Regions from separate parts of the Solibacillus silvestris genome, predicted to be linked through region 2. Evidence: riboswitches for the same ligand, from Rfam matches in the RefSeq annotation. Region 2 holds a riboswitch; the other holds the start of a gene.
The links. Region 2 has a riboswitch for FMN ahead of ribE (riboflavin synthase). Riboswitches for the same ligand answer to the same signal wherever they lie in the genome.
Positions count from the first base shown of each region.

Region 1 (7,833 bases), on a different contig from region 2:
GGAAAAATTCACTGCATGAAGTAATAAGCCCGATGCTCGTTTTCAAACAGGCAAGGACTATAATAATAGCCAGCAAAATCGCGCCGTACGAACCAAAATAATGATCCGCCACAGCAGCGAAAATTTGTCCGCCGTTTTCATATGTTCCAATTGACGTTACACTTGACGCACCCATATAAGCGATGAGCCCGTATATGAGCATCATTAATGCCATTGCGAAAATGCCGGATTTCCATGTCGTTTTCGCAATTTCTTTTTTGTCGGTAATGCCTGTCCGTTTAATCGCATGAATAACAACGATGCCGAATGCCAGCGAAGCGAGCGCATCCATCGTATTATATCCTTCCTTAAAACCTGTCATAAACGCTTCGCCTATGTATGCTCCAGCAGGCTCGACAAATTTGCCCATCGGTGAAAGCAAACTAATTCCGATTAATACAAATAAAAAGATTAAAAATGCCGGCGTTAAATATTTTCCGATAATATCCATAATTTTCGCTGGATTTAATGAAAAATAAAATACAATCGCAAAGAAAACAAAACTGAATATCGCTAACCACAATGTTGCTTGTGACGGATCGATAAAAGGCTCGAAACCAACTACAAAAGGTACTGTTGCAGTACGGGGTATCGCAAAGAACGGTCCAATCGTCAAATATAATGCCAATGCAAACAATAGCCCAAATATCGGGTGTACCCTGCTTGCTAAATCACGCAAGCCATTGCTCCCTGAAAGACCAATTGCCAAAATCCCCAAAAACGGCAGCCCGATCGCTGTCACTAAAAAGCCAATTAACGCAAGCCAATAATTCGTGCCCGCCAATTGCCCCATTTGAATCGGGAAAATCAGATTTCCTGCTCCAAAAAACATACCAAACAGCATCGTTCCAATGACTGCGTATGTTGAAAATGGTATTTTCTTCTCCATCATTATCTCTCCTAAGATGTCAATTCATGTTGGTTTATGACGAAACAGTCTAATTTTTCACAACAATGTACAATATAATAACAGTGTATAATCGCGATTACAATAGTAAAAAGTTATTCGCCCAAAAAAGAGCTGCAATGAAAATTATACTATTTCCAATACAGCTCCCCAATCGATTATTCAATTAAGCCGAATATTGTCGGCGCTGATTTTCGATCCATACGCGCATCGTACGGTAAAGCATCGTCACAACAACTAGCATTATAATACCTTTTACAATATTAAACGGTAAAATCCCTAAAACGACTGTTTCATACATATCATATTCGAAGCCCAGTAAATACGTGTAAAGCGGCAAGAACGCAACATAGTTCAATACAGCCATCCCTAACGACATAACAATCGTCGAAACAACCAAACCTGTCACTAACCCTTTCACGGAAGGCAATTTTTTATAAATAAAATAAGCCGGTAATATGAATAATACGCCTGTAGCAAAGTTTGCCATATGTCCTACCGGAATCCCTTCCGGAGCTCCAGTATAAACCCAATCAAGCACATTTTTCACTAATTCAACAAGTATGCCCGCGACTGGACCCATCGTAATTGCAGCAATCAATGCAGGCACATCACTAAAATCAATTTGTAAAAACACAGGGAACCAAGGCAGTGGGAAGTTTAATAACATCAATACAAATGAAACCCCACTTAGCATAGCGATCGTTACGAACGAACGCAGCTTCAAACTACTTTTTTGCATAGCAATCTCTCCTCTTTGCTGACTCCATCTCGCAAGAAGAAAGGACGTATCGAATCATTCCATGAAAAATCCCTTATGCTAAATAGAGCATAAGGGAGAAATAGGCACACTTAAATAAAGGTCCTCATGTGCATTTGCAGCTATTTCCCTATTTTAGCGTATGCGAAATAAATCCCCGCATAAAAGGAAATTAAAAACAAATACTGCAAAAAGCACCGCATTTTCAAAAAATGACGACCGTACCTTCACCTTCTCCCATCCAGACTATACTGTCGGCTTTGGAATTGCACCAAATCCTGCACACAAAAAGTGGCTCGCGGGCTCGAAAAGTTTGTATGCAGCGTCCTCCAAGTTAATGGTCGGAGGCTGCAACTTTTATTACCGCCGGTCGGGAATTGCACCCTGCCCCGAAGATGAATCAATATGAAATTATATAACAAAAAACTTTGCTACAATACCTATTATAATTAAAAAAACGGAATTGTAAAGACTATTGCTCACAATTCCGAGTATTTTTATTTGAATTAATCAAAACTATAGTAGAGAATATTTGCCGATAATGGCTTTTCCAAAGGTTTCGTAAAGTTAAAACCACTCCAATGTTCCTGCACTATTTGTTCAAACTTAACTTGTTTATCAAAACTCGCCACTGTTAAAATCAAACCTTCAATCATCCGCATCGCTTGAATCGCATCATAGTTTTCCAAATTTAAAGGCTCTTCAAACGTAATTGTTACAAGGGAGTCTTCCTCTTCCACGTGGAGCGAAACCCCCGGCAAAATTACTGTTCTGTAAATATCGTTCGCTTCAAGCGTCATATTTTTTATCGCTTCTTTCACATTTGTGAAGCTCATCCGGAAATTGGGGCTTAAGTAAACCGTTCCATCCTGCATTTCATACATAAAATAATTGTATTGTGTATGTTCGCTTTTCAATGCAATCGACTGTGCCACTTCTCCGGCATGGTCAAAATAAATCGCCTTCCCCTCGGCATCTTTTATAAGCACCTCATTATATTCATCACTAAACGTATCTACAAGGGAACCGAGATAATTGGATAATGAGGCTGTACCTGCATCATATTGATGATTGTCAGGCAATGTGTGAATAAGTTTATCCCCTTCTTCACGCAATTCGCCTTTCAAAGGATGATACTCGTTGAAGCCAAGCTTCTTTTCATCAATTAATGGGCTAAATGCTTTGTAGAGTGCTAACTTTGTAGGGTTTTGCGTTCCGAGCTTTTCGACAACTACTTCATTTGGAATTAAAATGCTGACAGGCACGCTTTCTGCATCATCGCCGGCTAACCCGATTTCAAATAATGTCATACCTTCAAGCTGATGCTCATAAACCAATGTTTGCTGTGCATGGGCATCCGCCGCAAATTTGGACATCATTGAACGTTCATTTGCTGTCGATACATCGTTGTTTGCACTCATTTCCGCTTTTTCCTCAGTTTCTGTTGCCGAAAGATCAAATGTAGTATTATTCTCCATTGAAATTGAATTCTCATCGTCTAAAAACTGTGCACCTATTAACACGATGGCAAATAAGGAAGCAATGGATACTAATAGCGGCATCCAACGAATTCCTTTTTGATTTTCCTGCTGTTTGCGAGGCGGTTGTTCATTAAATGCTCCTTCATCCACTAAACGATTAAATACTTCATCCTTTGTACGGTGATCGTTTACTTTCGGGGCTTGTTTAAGGAGAGATTCAATATTCTCTTCATCCCAATATTCCTTTTTCATAATGAATTCGCCTCCTTTCCTTGTTGTGCTTCCAGTAGCTGCCGCAAATTTTTTAATGCCCTGTGCTGTGTCGTTTTTACTTTTCCAGTCGTCCAGCCCAGCACTTCAGCTGTTTCCTGTATCGAAAGCTCTTGGATGAAGCGCATAATAATGACCATTTTTTGATCGCCGGAACACTGCTCCAATGCAAGCAATAATTGATTGAGTTCATCGTTTAATTCTGTAGCCTGTTCAGGTGAAGGCAATGGACTTACGAGTTGTTCCGTCTCCCAATCAAATGCGGTGAAAGCATGCTTATCGCGAACTTGCTTTTTTCTGAAATAGTCGATTGCCACATTTTTCGCAATCGAGAAGAGCCAGGTTTTCTCGGAGCTTTTTCCTTCAAAGCGCTCGTACGATTTCAAAACCCGCACATATACTTCATGCGAAAGATCCTCAGCTGCCGTGCGATTTTTCACTAAATAAAACAAAAAATTAAAAACATCTTGATGATACGTGTCGTATAATCGATGGAAAATGGATTGTTGCACCCATCCCACCTCCGTTCTAGTAATTTGTCGGTTAAAAACAAAAAAAGTTACAATATCCATCAATATTATATGAAATGCCAACTATTTTAAAAATAAAAGTTTATCACTTTGAACGCAATCAAAATGATAAACTTTTTTAATTCGTCTATTCTTTCCCCGTTAAGCTAACGGCAAATAAAATGTAAATGTCGTGCCTTGCTGTTCGACACTGTCCACAGAAATCGTCCCGTTATGCGCTTCCACAATATTTTTTGTGATTGCCAATCCTAGGCCTGTTCCGCCTTTTGAGCGTGTCCGTGCTTTATCCGCCTTATAGAAACGTTCGAATACGTATGGCAGATCATCCTGTGGAATACCCTGCCCTGTGTCGCGTACTTGTATTTTCGCGAATTTTTGCCCATCTGTAATGGAAACAGTGACTTTGCCTCCTGATGGAGTATGACGGATCGCATTATCGACTAAATTCGTCAATACTTGCTCAATGCGGTCTTCATCAATCGGTATGAGCGTATCATCGGAAAAGTCTGTTTCGATATAAAGCTGAATGTGCTTTTCTTTCGCTGTTTGGTCGAATTTATGGGTCATCCTTTCAATCACCGAAACTAACGGCACTTCATCTTTATATAGACGCATATGCCCAGATTCCATACGTGCCAAGTCAAGTAAATCTGTGACAAGACGACTCATGCGCTGAGATTCATCATAAATGACGCGGATCATATCATTGCGATCTTCTTCTGTTGTGACGACACCATCGATAATCGCCTCGGAATATCCTTGAAGCATCGCAATCGGCGTACGGAGCTCATGCGAAACATTGGCGATGAAATCCGATTTTAGCTTTTCCAGCTTCGTTTCTTCTGTTTTGTCGCGTATAACAGCTACCGCCCCGCGAATCGATTCGCCGCTATATAGAGGACTGATCGTAATACTATAATAGGATTTGCCCATTTCAAGTTCTTCATCCAATTGATCTTCAAAGCTTAATACGTGGTCAAGCATTTGATAAAGCTCCACCGGAATCGGCTTTGAGCTATCCAAACCTTTTGCGACAAACCACTTTTGCAGCAGACGTTCCGCCGGCGGGTTACTGACCAAAATTGTTTTATCGCGGTTGAATGTAATAACAGCATCTGTCATCGATGTTAAAATGCTGGATAACTGTTCTTTTTCCTGATTAATCACTTCCAAATGGTGCTTTAATTGGCGTCCCATTTGGTTAAAGGCTACTGCCAACTGGCCGATTTCGTCATTTTGCTTCGTTTCAAGCTTCGAATCAAAGCGCCCTTTCGCCAATTCAAACGCGTGTTCCCGCATATTGCGTAATGGCAGCGTAATTTTGGAAGAAAGGAAAAAGGCAAAAATAGTTGTCAGCACGAACGCGATCGCCGCTGCCAAAAAGACGATTTTAGTCGTCTCATTACTTGTTTGGTGCAGGGCGTCAGGATTTTTGTATATGAATACTGCCCCGTGCAGTTCTTCCTCGCTTTTTAGAGGAAAGCCGAGGACGATATATTTCGATTTTTTGTTTTGGTCTCTGTTCGACGGCAATACAAGCTCTTTTACGATCGGCTCTTTTGATGCGTATACTTGTTCAAACGCTTTGCTCGAAATGATGTTTTGCTGTATATCCTCTTTGTTAACGCCCTCTTGCATTGAATATAAGACTTCGTTTGAATTTTTCGCTATGAGCACATTCGTCGTCTCTGTCAGTAATTCCGAAATAATCGCAAATTGTATATCATCCAATTCGTCTTCGTCCACTATGCTTGCGATAGCCGCGGCAGTTTGTCTAAGCGAAATTTCAGATTGTTCATTATGATATTTCTCCAAAAACTCCAGCATGAAAATCGTGAAAATAAACAGGACAAATGAAACGAGAAGCAAAATGGTTACCCACAGCTTCCCGACAATGCTTGTTGCTATTTTAATCATTTACAACCTCGAATTTATAGCCTACACCCCAAACGGTTACAATCATTTTAGCCGCATTTTCAGAGACGCGATTCAATTTTTCGCGTAAACGCTTAACATGTGTATCTACTGTACGCAGGTCACCGAAGAAGTCATAATGCCATACTTCTTTCAATAGCTGTTCACGATCGAACACTTTATCGGGAGATTTCGCCAAAAAGTACAGCAATTCATACTCTTTCGGCGTTAAATTCACTTCCGTACCGTCAGCTGTGACACGGTGTGCATCATGGTCAATTGTTAAGTGCGGGAATACGACTAAATCCTTGGATGAAGAAGCATTTGATACAGGTGAAAATACAGCCGAACGACGTAAAATCGCTTTTACGCGAAGCACGACTTCACGCGGACTGAATGGTTTGACAATATAGTCATCTGCTCCAAGTTCAAACCCTTGTACACGGTTTGCTTCTTCGCCTTTTGCAGTCAATAATATGATTGGTGTTGTTTTCTTTTCACGCAGCTCTGCACAAACTTCCAAGCCGTCTTTTTCAGGCATCATAATATCCAGTAAAATACAATGATAATCTTTTTCTAGTGCCATTGAAAGTGCTTGTTCGCCGTTTTCAGCTTCTTCTACCATATAGCCTTCACGTTCTAAATACATTTTTAATAAACGGCGAATACGATCCTCATCATCAACAATTAATACAGAAATATTTTCAGACACTGGTGTTGCCCCTTTCAAAACTCTATTTCTCTTCTCTATTGTACCTTTTTAGTAGTCAATTGAAAAGAAAAGCTCAACCGAAATGGCAGAACTTTTCTAAATTTATGATATTTTGATAATTTTTTCGCACACTAGAAGAAACTGTATTATTTATACATTTAACGTTCATATTATGCGTAAGAGTGCAATCCTGCAATAACAAGGTTTACAACTACTAAATTGAATAAAATAATCAGGAAACCGATAACCGTAAGCCAGGCAGTCTTTTTACCTTCCCACCCTTTTGATAAGCGCAAGTGCAGAAATGCGGCATAAAACAGCCATGTAATAAGTGCCCATACTTCTTTTGGATCCCAGCCCCAGAAGCGCCCCCATGCTTTTTGCGCCCAAATCATCGCAAAAATCAGTGCGCCCAGCGTGAAGATTGGGAACGCAATTAAAATCGAACGGTATGCAATTTCATCCATTAATGTCGAATTCACACGTTTCACTAATGGCTGGAACATTTTTGCCACCTTCTTTCTGAAGACGAGACGAATTAAAATATAGATGATCGTACCGAATACAATCGACCATACAACCGTCGTTAATTTTCGGGCATCAATAAGTGCAGGCAGCTCCACGAATGGTGTCATACGATCTTCTGAAAGCCCTGCAGATTCATTCATGCCGAAAATAGGTGGCATCATATATGTTGTCGTGCTTGCTTGGTCCAATGTATCGACATATTCAAATTTCGCTTCATAGTCCATTACATTGAATGTAACAGTCGCCGCTACGAAACCTACGACTAATACACAGCAATACATAACCGTTTCCAGCCAAAAACTCTCTTTTGACCGGACATCCATATTCACATTTTTCAGCAAGTAAATAAGACCCGCTACTGCACTGATCCCGAAAATCGATTGACCTAATGCCGCCGTAATTACATGTATCGTCAGCCAATGACTTTGCAATGACGGTACTAGCGGGCTTACCTCAGTCGGGAACATCGAAGCATAGCCGATGATAAGCAGCGCAATCGGCAATGCCACGACGCCTAGTGCCGAAACTTTATACATAAAGTAAATGATGATGAATGATAATACGATGAACATGCCGAACGCTGTCGTGAATTCGAACATATTGCTCACAGGTGCATGTCCTGTATAAATCCATCGTGTAATGAAATACCCTAACTGTGCAGCAAAACCGATGATTGTAATGACGATCGCCAA
Region 1 covers NZ_JBQCJW010000002.1:76,663-84,495, forward strand. Annotated here, with positions in the region: gene brnQ (branched-chain amino acid transport system II carrier protein) at 1-928, opposite strand, end outside; gene ACTHOQ_RS01610 (ECF transporter S component) at 1,113-1,688, opposite strand; FMN riboswitch at 1,932-2,107, opposite strand; gene ACTHOQ_RS01615 (hypothetical protein) at 2,213-3,439, opposite strand; gene sigX (RNA polymerase sigma factor SigX) at 3,436-3,969, opposite strand; gene ACTHOQ_RS01625 (ATP-binding protein) at 4,129-5,904, opposite strand; gene ACTHOQ_RS01630 (response regulator transcription factor) at 5,897-6,613, opposite strand; gene ccsB (c-type cytochrome biogenesis protein CcsB) at 6,784-7,833, opposite strand, start outside.
Region 1: it holds a riboswitch for FMN, as region 2 does, so the genes downstream of both, ACTHOQ_RS01610 (ECF transporter S component) here and ribE (riboflavin synthase) in region 2, are expected to answer to the same signal.

Region 2 (7,833 bases):
ATTTTTAGCCCTCCACACATTCAGAGTTAATTTTACATCCACAGGTCAGATCTTCATTAATTGAAGCAATTATATTTTGCATTAACGAAGTTTGATTTTCTTGGATGCGATAATGCTTCCATGTTCCTACCTTGCGTTCTGTAATAATGCCTGCCTCCTTTAGTTTACGTAGATGCTGACTCACAGCAGGTTGTGAAATTTTAAGAACGTCCGTAAAATCACAAACGCATACTTCCCCTTTTTTTAAACAGGCTAAAATACGTAAACGATTGGCATCTGCAACAGCCTTCAATTGTTTTTCCATTAAATCGAGCTCCATTTGAACCACTCCTTAACTATATAATAATATACTTATATTATAGCCAAAAAATAAATCACTATATAATGATATGATTATATTATGCTGTGAACATTACTTTTGCAACCATAATATTTTATTTTCAATAATAATTAGGAAAATGCCTAGGGAAATATTTGATGTAAAGGGGACTAGCAAATAAAATATGCTATTAGTTCCAGGCATCCCGAAAATATACTATTTTCCCGGACGGGTTTCCTTTTTATTTAGAAAATCCGGGCACTTATATTTGGGCTCTTCTGCTTCAATCTACTGGCTTTAAAAATGATTTTTAAACTCTTGCATCACCGTATTTACTTCAATTGGAATAATCATAGATGCCTTATCTCCAATAAAAATTATAGAGCCACCTAATAAATATTTTTGTGAGGCTTTTATTTTTTGTTTTTCAATAGACTGTCTCTCTATCTGCACTTTAATACTATATACTTTTTTATACCTTTCCACCACTTGCAATTTTCTTCGATCATGGTTAACTGAAATTGATTTAGTATTTAAAACCCTTGATATGCTGCAATTGGGTCCAAGTGATTTAGATAATTAAATTTTTCAATATTTCTATGTTTCATTATAAGCTTATGCATTATTATGCTATGAGGGCATTCTACTCCATTTGCCTGACGCTGTTAAGGTACATAATACGTACCATCCTCATTAAAAAGTTGGTTTCATAGTATTTAATACGCGGTTAAAAGTTAGCTTTCCTGTCTTTTTACATTATTTTAAAACGCGCCTCGTGTTTCGACCTGTCATATTCAAAACACGAGGCTTAAAACAATTTATTAAATTTTAATTAAAATTTAAAATAAGCGGTTTAAATTCGCCATTTCAATTGCGGAAACTGCACTGTCATAGCCTTTGTTGCCTGCCTTTGTACCAGCGCGCTCAATTGCCTGTTCGATGTTTTCCGTCGTGACAATCCCGAAAATAACAGGAACACCAGTATCTAATCCAGCTTTAGCAATACCTTTGGCAGCCTCGTTGCATACATAATCATAGTGCGTCGTTGAGCCGCGAATAACTGTGCCCAAACCGATCACCGCATCATAATTTTTCGTTTCCGCCATCTTCTTTGCGATAAACGGCACTTCAAATGCGCCTGGTACCCATGCAATATCAATATTTTCCACATCTACGCCATGGCGCTTTAATCCATCCATCGCACCGCTTAATAATCTGTCATTAATAAATTCATTGAATCGTCCAACTACGATCCCAATCTTTAATTCTGTACCTACTAATTGTGCTTCAAAAACTTGCCCCATAATAATTCCCCTTTATATTGTCAATGTATTTTCTTTTACGTATTTCACTAAATCTTCTATCGTAATAAACTTCAATTGAAATTTATGCGCTATCTTTTCAAGCTCTGGCATTCTTGCCATCGTTCCATCCTCATTCATAATTTCGCAAATAACCGCAACTTCGTTAAATCCGCATAGCCGGGCAAGTTCGACGCTTGCTTCTGTATGCCCGCGACGTTCTAAAATACCGCCGTTCTTCGCAATTAGCGGAAATACATGTCCTGGCCGATTAAAGTCTTCTGACATTGAATTCTCATCTAAAAGTGCCAATATCGTTTCGGAACGTTCAAACGCACTTATGCCAGTAGTCGTCGTTTTATAATCAATGCTTACTGTGAACGCTGTCTGATGGGCATCCGTATTGCGCCTTACCATTGGTTCAAATGCCAGCCGGTCAGCAATTTCAGCTGAAATCGGTGTACAAATTAAACCGCGGCCATGCACAGCCATAAAATTTATATTTTCGGGTGTCGCAAACTGCCCGAGCACAACAAAATCCCCTTCGTTTTCACGATTTTCGTCATCGACCACAATAATTATTTCACCATTTCTTAATGCAGCGATCGCTTCTTCTATTGCATTCATGTTTTTTCCACTCCTTTAAAACCCGGCTTTTTGCAAGAAATCCATCGTCAAATTCCCGCTTGTCCGATTAGCTATATGCTTTGCTACATATTTGCCGATCAAATCTGTTTCAATATTGACGATGTCGCCTACTTGCTTCATACCTAGCACGGTTTCTTTATACGTATGCGGAATGAGTGAAATCGTAATAACCGAATCCGTTAAATCGAAAATCGTCAAGCTTGTGCCATCGATCGTGATCGAGCCTTTTTCAATACAGTTAGCCAGCAAATCTTTCGCGATTGACAAATCCACATAGACGGCATTGGCAACTGGCCGCTTTCTTAAAATTGTTGCAATGCCATCGACATGCCCTGAAACGATATGACCGCCAAATCGGCCATTCGCGGCCATTGCTCTTTCTAAATTAACGATTGAACCGCTTTTTAACTGCTGCAAACTTGTCGACTTTACTGTTTCGGGCATGACATCTGCCACGAAATAATTATTTGCAAACTGTTTAACTGTAAGACATACTCCATTTACAGCAACACTATCACCAAGCTGCATGTCTTCCAAAACTTTGCCGGCGCGAATGGACAATTCCATCGATTGAGTAGACTGCTTTAAATTTTGTACAGTCCCCAGCTCCTCAATAATTCCTGTAAACATCCTGCTCACCTCTTTTTCAAAATAAAAAACCCCGAACAATAAGTCGGAGTTTCGATGAGAGGTAAAATTGGCATCGCTAAATAAGACTTTTAAAGTTAATTTTTAAAAAGTCTATATGCTCTGCTTCCTTCTCCCATCCAGACTATAACTGTCGGTCCTAGAATTGCACTAGCTCCTGCACGCATATTGCGGCTCGCAGACTTAAGAATTTTCTCTATCACTGCCGATTGGGATTTTCACCCGACCCCGAAGGAATATATAATTGGCGAATAAAAAAATCCCGTCAAGAGGATGACAGGATTCAAAAGCATAGCAAAAAAGACATTTTAAAAGAAAAATTTTTAAAATGCGGCGCACGCTTCCTTCTCCCATCCAGACTGTAACTGTCGGTTCTAGAATTGCACTAGATCCTGCACGCATATTGCGGCTCGCAGACTTAAGAGTTTCCTCTATCACTGCCGATTGGGATTTTCACCCGACCCCGAAGGAATTTATTCTATTCGAAAGCTATTGTATCATAGAAAATATATTAGAAAAAGAATTATTGCTATTTTTGCTCGTCAAATGAAAATAAGGTTTTCCTGAAAATTAGAAAAAATGCAGTTTGCCGCTATTTTGTTCAGGACAAAGGGAAACGACCTTCTTCCATATAGCAAGCGCTTCTTCAACCGTCTCTACTATAAAAAATAGTACAAACCATGGTTTCGGTTTGTACTACTAATGTTAGGAAGTTTTGAATCCTATGCATTATTTCTTCTGTAAATCAGCATTGCCGGTAACCGTGCCTAAAGTATCCTTATGATCGCTTTTTTCCTCATTTCCGTAAATGTCCCAATTGAATAGGTTCTCTAATAGAAGAGCGAGTATAATCCCCACTAATAATCCGCTGCTAAGAACTGGACGGATAACACTTGGAACGGTAACAAAATAAGATGCTGGCAAGGTCATAATCACAACCCCTACAAACAGCGGGACAGCCGAACGGTAAATGTTGACCGTATTGTATTTAACCTGTTTAAAGAAATTCAATGAAGAATTAAAAAGTAGCAAATAAGAGACAAATAACGCTGAACTACCAACGCTTAGTGGAAGTTGTGAGAAAATGTGGCCAATCGTTGGAATGAGACCCATCACAAGAAACATAAACCCGCCAAGCGCAAACGGAATTCTATTTATAATACCTGTTTGGCTTAAAAAACCAATTGAAGACACGTAAGGTGAATTCGGAACAAGACCAAAAAAACCTGCTATAAGAGTGAAAATACCTGTAATTGTAAAGGAAGCTTTATATTCGGATTTAGCAGTTTCCACTTTATACATGCTTTCCGTCCCTTTTAATGCGCCAAACGTGTTTGCAGAATTCAACAATCCAGCTATAACAGCCGTGATGATAATTCCTAAATCCCAAGCAGGCTTCCCTAGCGGAAATAGTTCAAAGCTAAACGATGTAGCTTCGCTGACATGGTTTTCCGGCTTGAAAATAAGTGCATAAATAATCCAACCACCAATAATTCCGATAAGTAAACCATATCGCCGAACACTTGCGGGTGCTTTCACGCTGATTACGATTACAATAATTGCTATTACTATTGATAATAAAGAAATGGCTCCATCAATATGTGCACCGCCTGCCTCGTTGCCAAACGGAATACCTAACATCCCTTTTAAAAAGATGCCTATTAATTGACATCCGAACAAAAACATAAACACGCCCATTACCGCAGGATTAAACAACTTGGCTATACGGGGCCCCATTCCTGATATTCCGATCAAAACGGTCAAAATTGACGATAGGATAATTCCGACTGTTAAACTTCCGCCGACGATAGTTAAAGGCATCCCTTGAGCTGCAGCTGTCGTACATAGCGTCAAAATTATACCCCACCACAGACCGGATTGTCCTTCCATAATCGCTCTCTTATGCCCCAAAAAAGCTTGAATTATACAAGCCAATCCTGTCACGGTAAAGGAAAGTTGAAGCATATTAACAATTGTACCTGACGAAAGTTCAAATGCAGCCCCTACTGTTATAGGTATGACAACAATATTCGTAAAAATAAAAAAGAGCCACTGTAAGCCCGAAATCCAGTTACTTGCTTTTAATAATTCATTCATAACATTCACCTTTTCTATTTTGAGTAAATCTGTTAGCATTACTATTTTAACTTGGATACAAATTCCTCGGAAACTCCTGGATTTTCTTTAGTATTCCATTATTTCAATCTTTATGCACTCTAGTTTACAGCTATTCTCTGAAGTTGTCATTGTTTATTATGGATAATTTAAGCACTGGTTTCTATAAGAATAGAATTAATACTATCAATGTAAGCTAAAAAGGAGGTCTTCTGTGCGATACAGAATCCCCCCTTGGTTGCGTAAACTTTTATCGTATTTGTTTTTGACAATGGTAACCCTTTAAATTTCCACGCGGTACCGCCAATTCGCCCGTTTAATATCCTCGTAGTTAATATAAGCAACACTCGCCTCAATGACATCGTTTAAATTGAGACTATGCATTTTCGCGAAGTCTTTTAGGCTTAGCAGCAATTCCTGGTCGCAAGTTGTGCGGAATTCAATCCTGTCTTTCGGCCGGTTCTTTTTGTTGTATGCAATGGACCCAGATTTGATTAAATTGCTGTAGCCGTTTTCCAGCAAATAGCCTATATGTGTATTGTGTTTGTCGGCCAATTGCTTTAAATTGGATAAAATAGCCGCGCTCATTCTCGTTTTATAACGGATTCGCGATACATCCGTAGTTTGAGTAAGCTTTCCATTATGTAGCTTCCACATGGTCATTCTCCTATCAAAGAAATATAATAATACAATTATAGCGAAATCAGTGCAAAATGAAACACTCCTTATGCGATAAGGAGTGTAATGTGTAAAGTTGCGATCTGAAATTCTTATTAAGTTGTATTGTTTTGTACGATAGTTTAACTTTAAATATCACGTTAGAGCTGAAATTTTCAATGGTATATCTTAATTCGTGTATGCATTTCGCTCGCCTAAATTTGGTTGGCATCTTTCGAAAATCTTCGTTAAAGCATTTTGTTCATTAATTGCCTAGAAAAAATTGTTTTCAATTTTCATATTACAGTAAAACGCATACAACGAAGCTAATAGAAATCACAATATAATCTATCTAAACTAGCGGTTAATCAATAACTCTTCAATTGATCGCAACTTTACTTATAAATAATATACCACGCCTAAAGAGCTTTAAACCTCTTTTTTTAAACTTTTTCTTTCAGAATTTCACCCGTTCAAGTATATAATAGTAGGGACGGAGGTGTCTTATGCTAAAAATTAAAAAAATAGAATTCATAAAAGTTCTTTATGATGATGCGTTGGCACAAAATATATTTTCAATTGCAAATATAACCTTTTCAAATAGAAGCCCTATTTATGGTGCCCTCCTTTATTGGCAGCAAAATCAATCGGCCGAACCATATACGAAAGAAGGCGATTATAAGTTTTTCTATGATTTAGCGAAAGCTCAATACTTTGCGGCAGTTAAATTCCCGAAAGACTGCACTTTAACCAAGGATGAACGCCAGGAGCTTGCCTATATTTTATTGGAAGAGCGCGGAGCAATCGGGACATACAGCTTTGTCACGACGAAACCGAAAACCCCTTTTCATTTGAAAAAAGCATTTCAGGCAATTATGTTCCCTGAGCATTTTTCGGTGGACCATTTCAATGCTATTTCAATTATGGAAAAGCTCGAGTCGCATGATCCGTCAGTTTATGATGGACTGCCATACGAGCGCGCATTTTTGGAGAATTATATTGAATGGTGCCGATTGGCCGTAAAGCAGCACCCTTCCAATTTGACGCCGTACCTTCAATATTTGCCGTTTTCGTATATTTGCTATGCGAACCCGTTTTTATCGGAGCAGTTTTTGGTCGATTATTTACCTCGAGTAAGCTTGGAGGCACTCCAGCAAAATAAAGCGGTGCTCGCAAGATTGACAATATCGTTCAAACGCTACTTAGTCACTTATTTGCTGAAAAACAAAAAGCGCATTCACCCGGATTTTGTCGATCAATTGGACGATTTTATCGAGAGCAACGCCTTTTACAGCTCATTTGATGTCGTTTACTTACCGGAGGCGGATGAAGTTCCGGATATGGACCTGCACTATTTCGAATACGAGCGCGGAAATTATAGATGGGCAGGAAGCGAGCATCTAGTAAAGGGAATTCCTTCGCTCATCTGCCAAAAATACAACCGCTATGGGGATAAACGTCCAACAAATACCGAAATGGATGAAAAGTTTCGCGGTTACAATGCCGAGCAAAAGCAATTATTCACGGCAATCGCAGAGCTCCATTGGCTAAATAGGTACCGTGATGAGCTTGATTGGTCCTATGTATGCCAATACAATGAGCATTTGACCGAACAATTTTTAACGGCGCATTTAAACTATGTCGATTTTAACGCACTTGGCCTAAATACAGATATCGCTGTAAACATTGATTTTTTAACGACGTATTTGCACCGCTTCAACCATCAAAAGGCGGTGCCGTTAATTATTTGCCATTTAACGGAGCAATTTTATTTAACGCATAAAGATGAAATTAAAGTCGATATCGATTTATTGTATAAATATATGGACAATATCGACGAAGACGAATTTTTGCGGATAGAAGGTTATTTAATGGAATAGCGAAAAGACTGCCTTGTAAAGTAATTTTACGAAGCAGTCTTCTTTTTGTTATTTTTTGTTTTTAACAGATTGAATGAAATCTTCGAGAGTTAATGGATCATTTAAATATAGCCCTTGCACATATTGGCAATTCAGCTCTTTTAAAACAGCCAAGTCTTCCCCGTTTTCAATATTATTAGCCACTACTTCTAAATCCAGCGCATTCGCTAAAGAAATAATCGCAGCAATCATTTTAGCGTTTGCCGGCACTAAATTCAGTTCTTGT
Region 2 covers NZ_JBQCJW010000032.1:24,935-32,767, reverse strand. Annotated here, with positions in the region: gene ACTHOQ_RS15590 (ArsR/SmtB family transcription factor) at 5-319, opposite strand; gene ACTHOQ_RS15585 (hypothetical protein) at 617-814, opposite strand; gene ribH (6,7-dimethyl-8-ribityllumazine synthase) at 1,159-1,623, opposite strand; partial or broken gene ribB (3,4-dihydroxy-2-butanone-4-phosphate synthase) at 1,663-2,247, opposite strand; gene ribE (riboflavin synthase) at 2,263-2,898, opposite strand; FMN riboswitch at 3,020-3,156, opposite strand; FMN riboswitch at 3,255-3,391, opposite strand; gene ACTHOQ_RS15565 (uracil/xanthine transporter) at 3,646-5,013, opposite strand; gene ACTHOQ_RS15560 (rRNA methyltransferase) at 5,314-5,688, opposite strand; gene ACTHOQ_RS15555 (nucleoside-diphosphate sugar epimerase) at 6,195-7,568, shown strand; gene ACTHOQ_RS15550 (sensor domain-containing protein) at 7,617-7,833, opposite strand, start outside.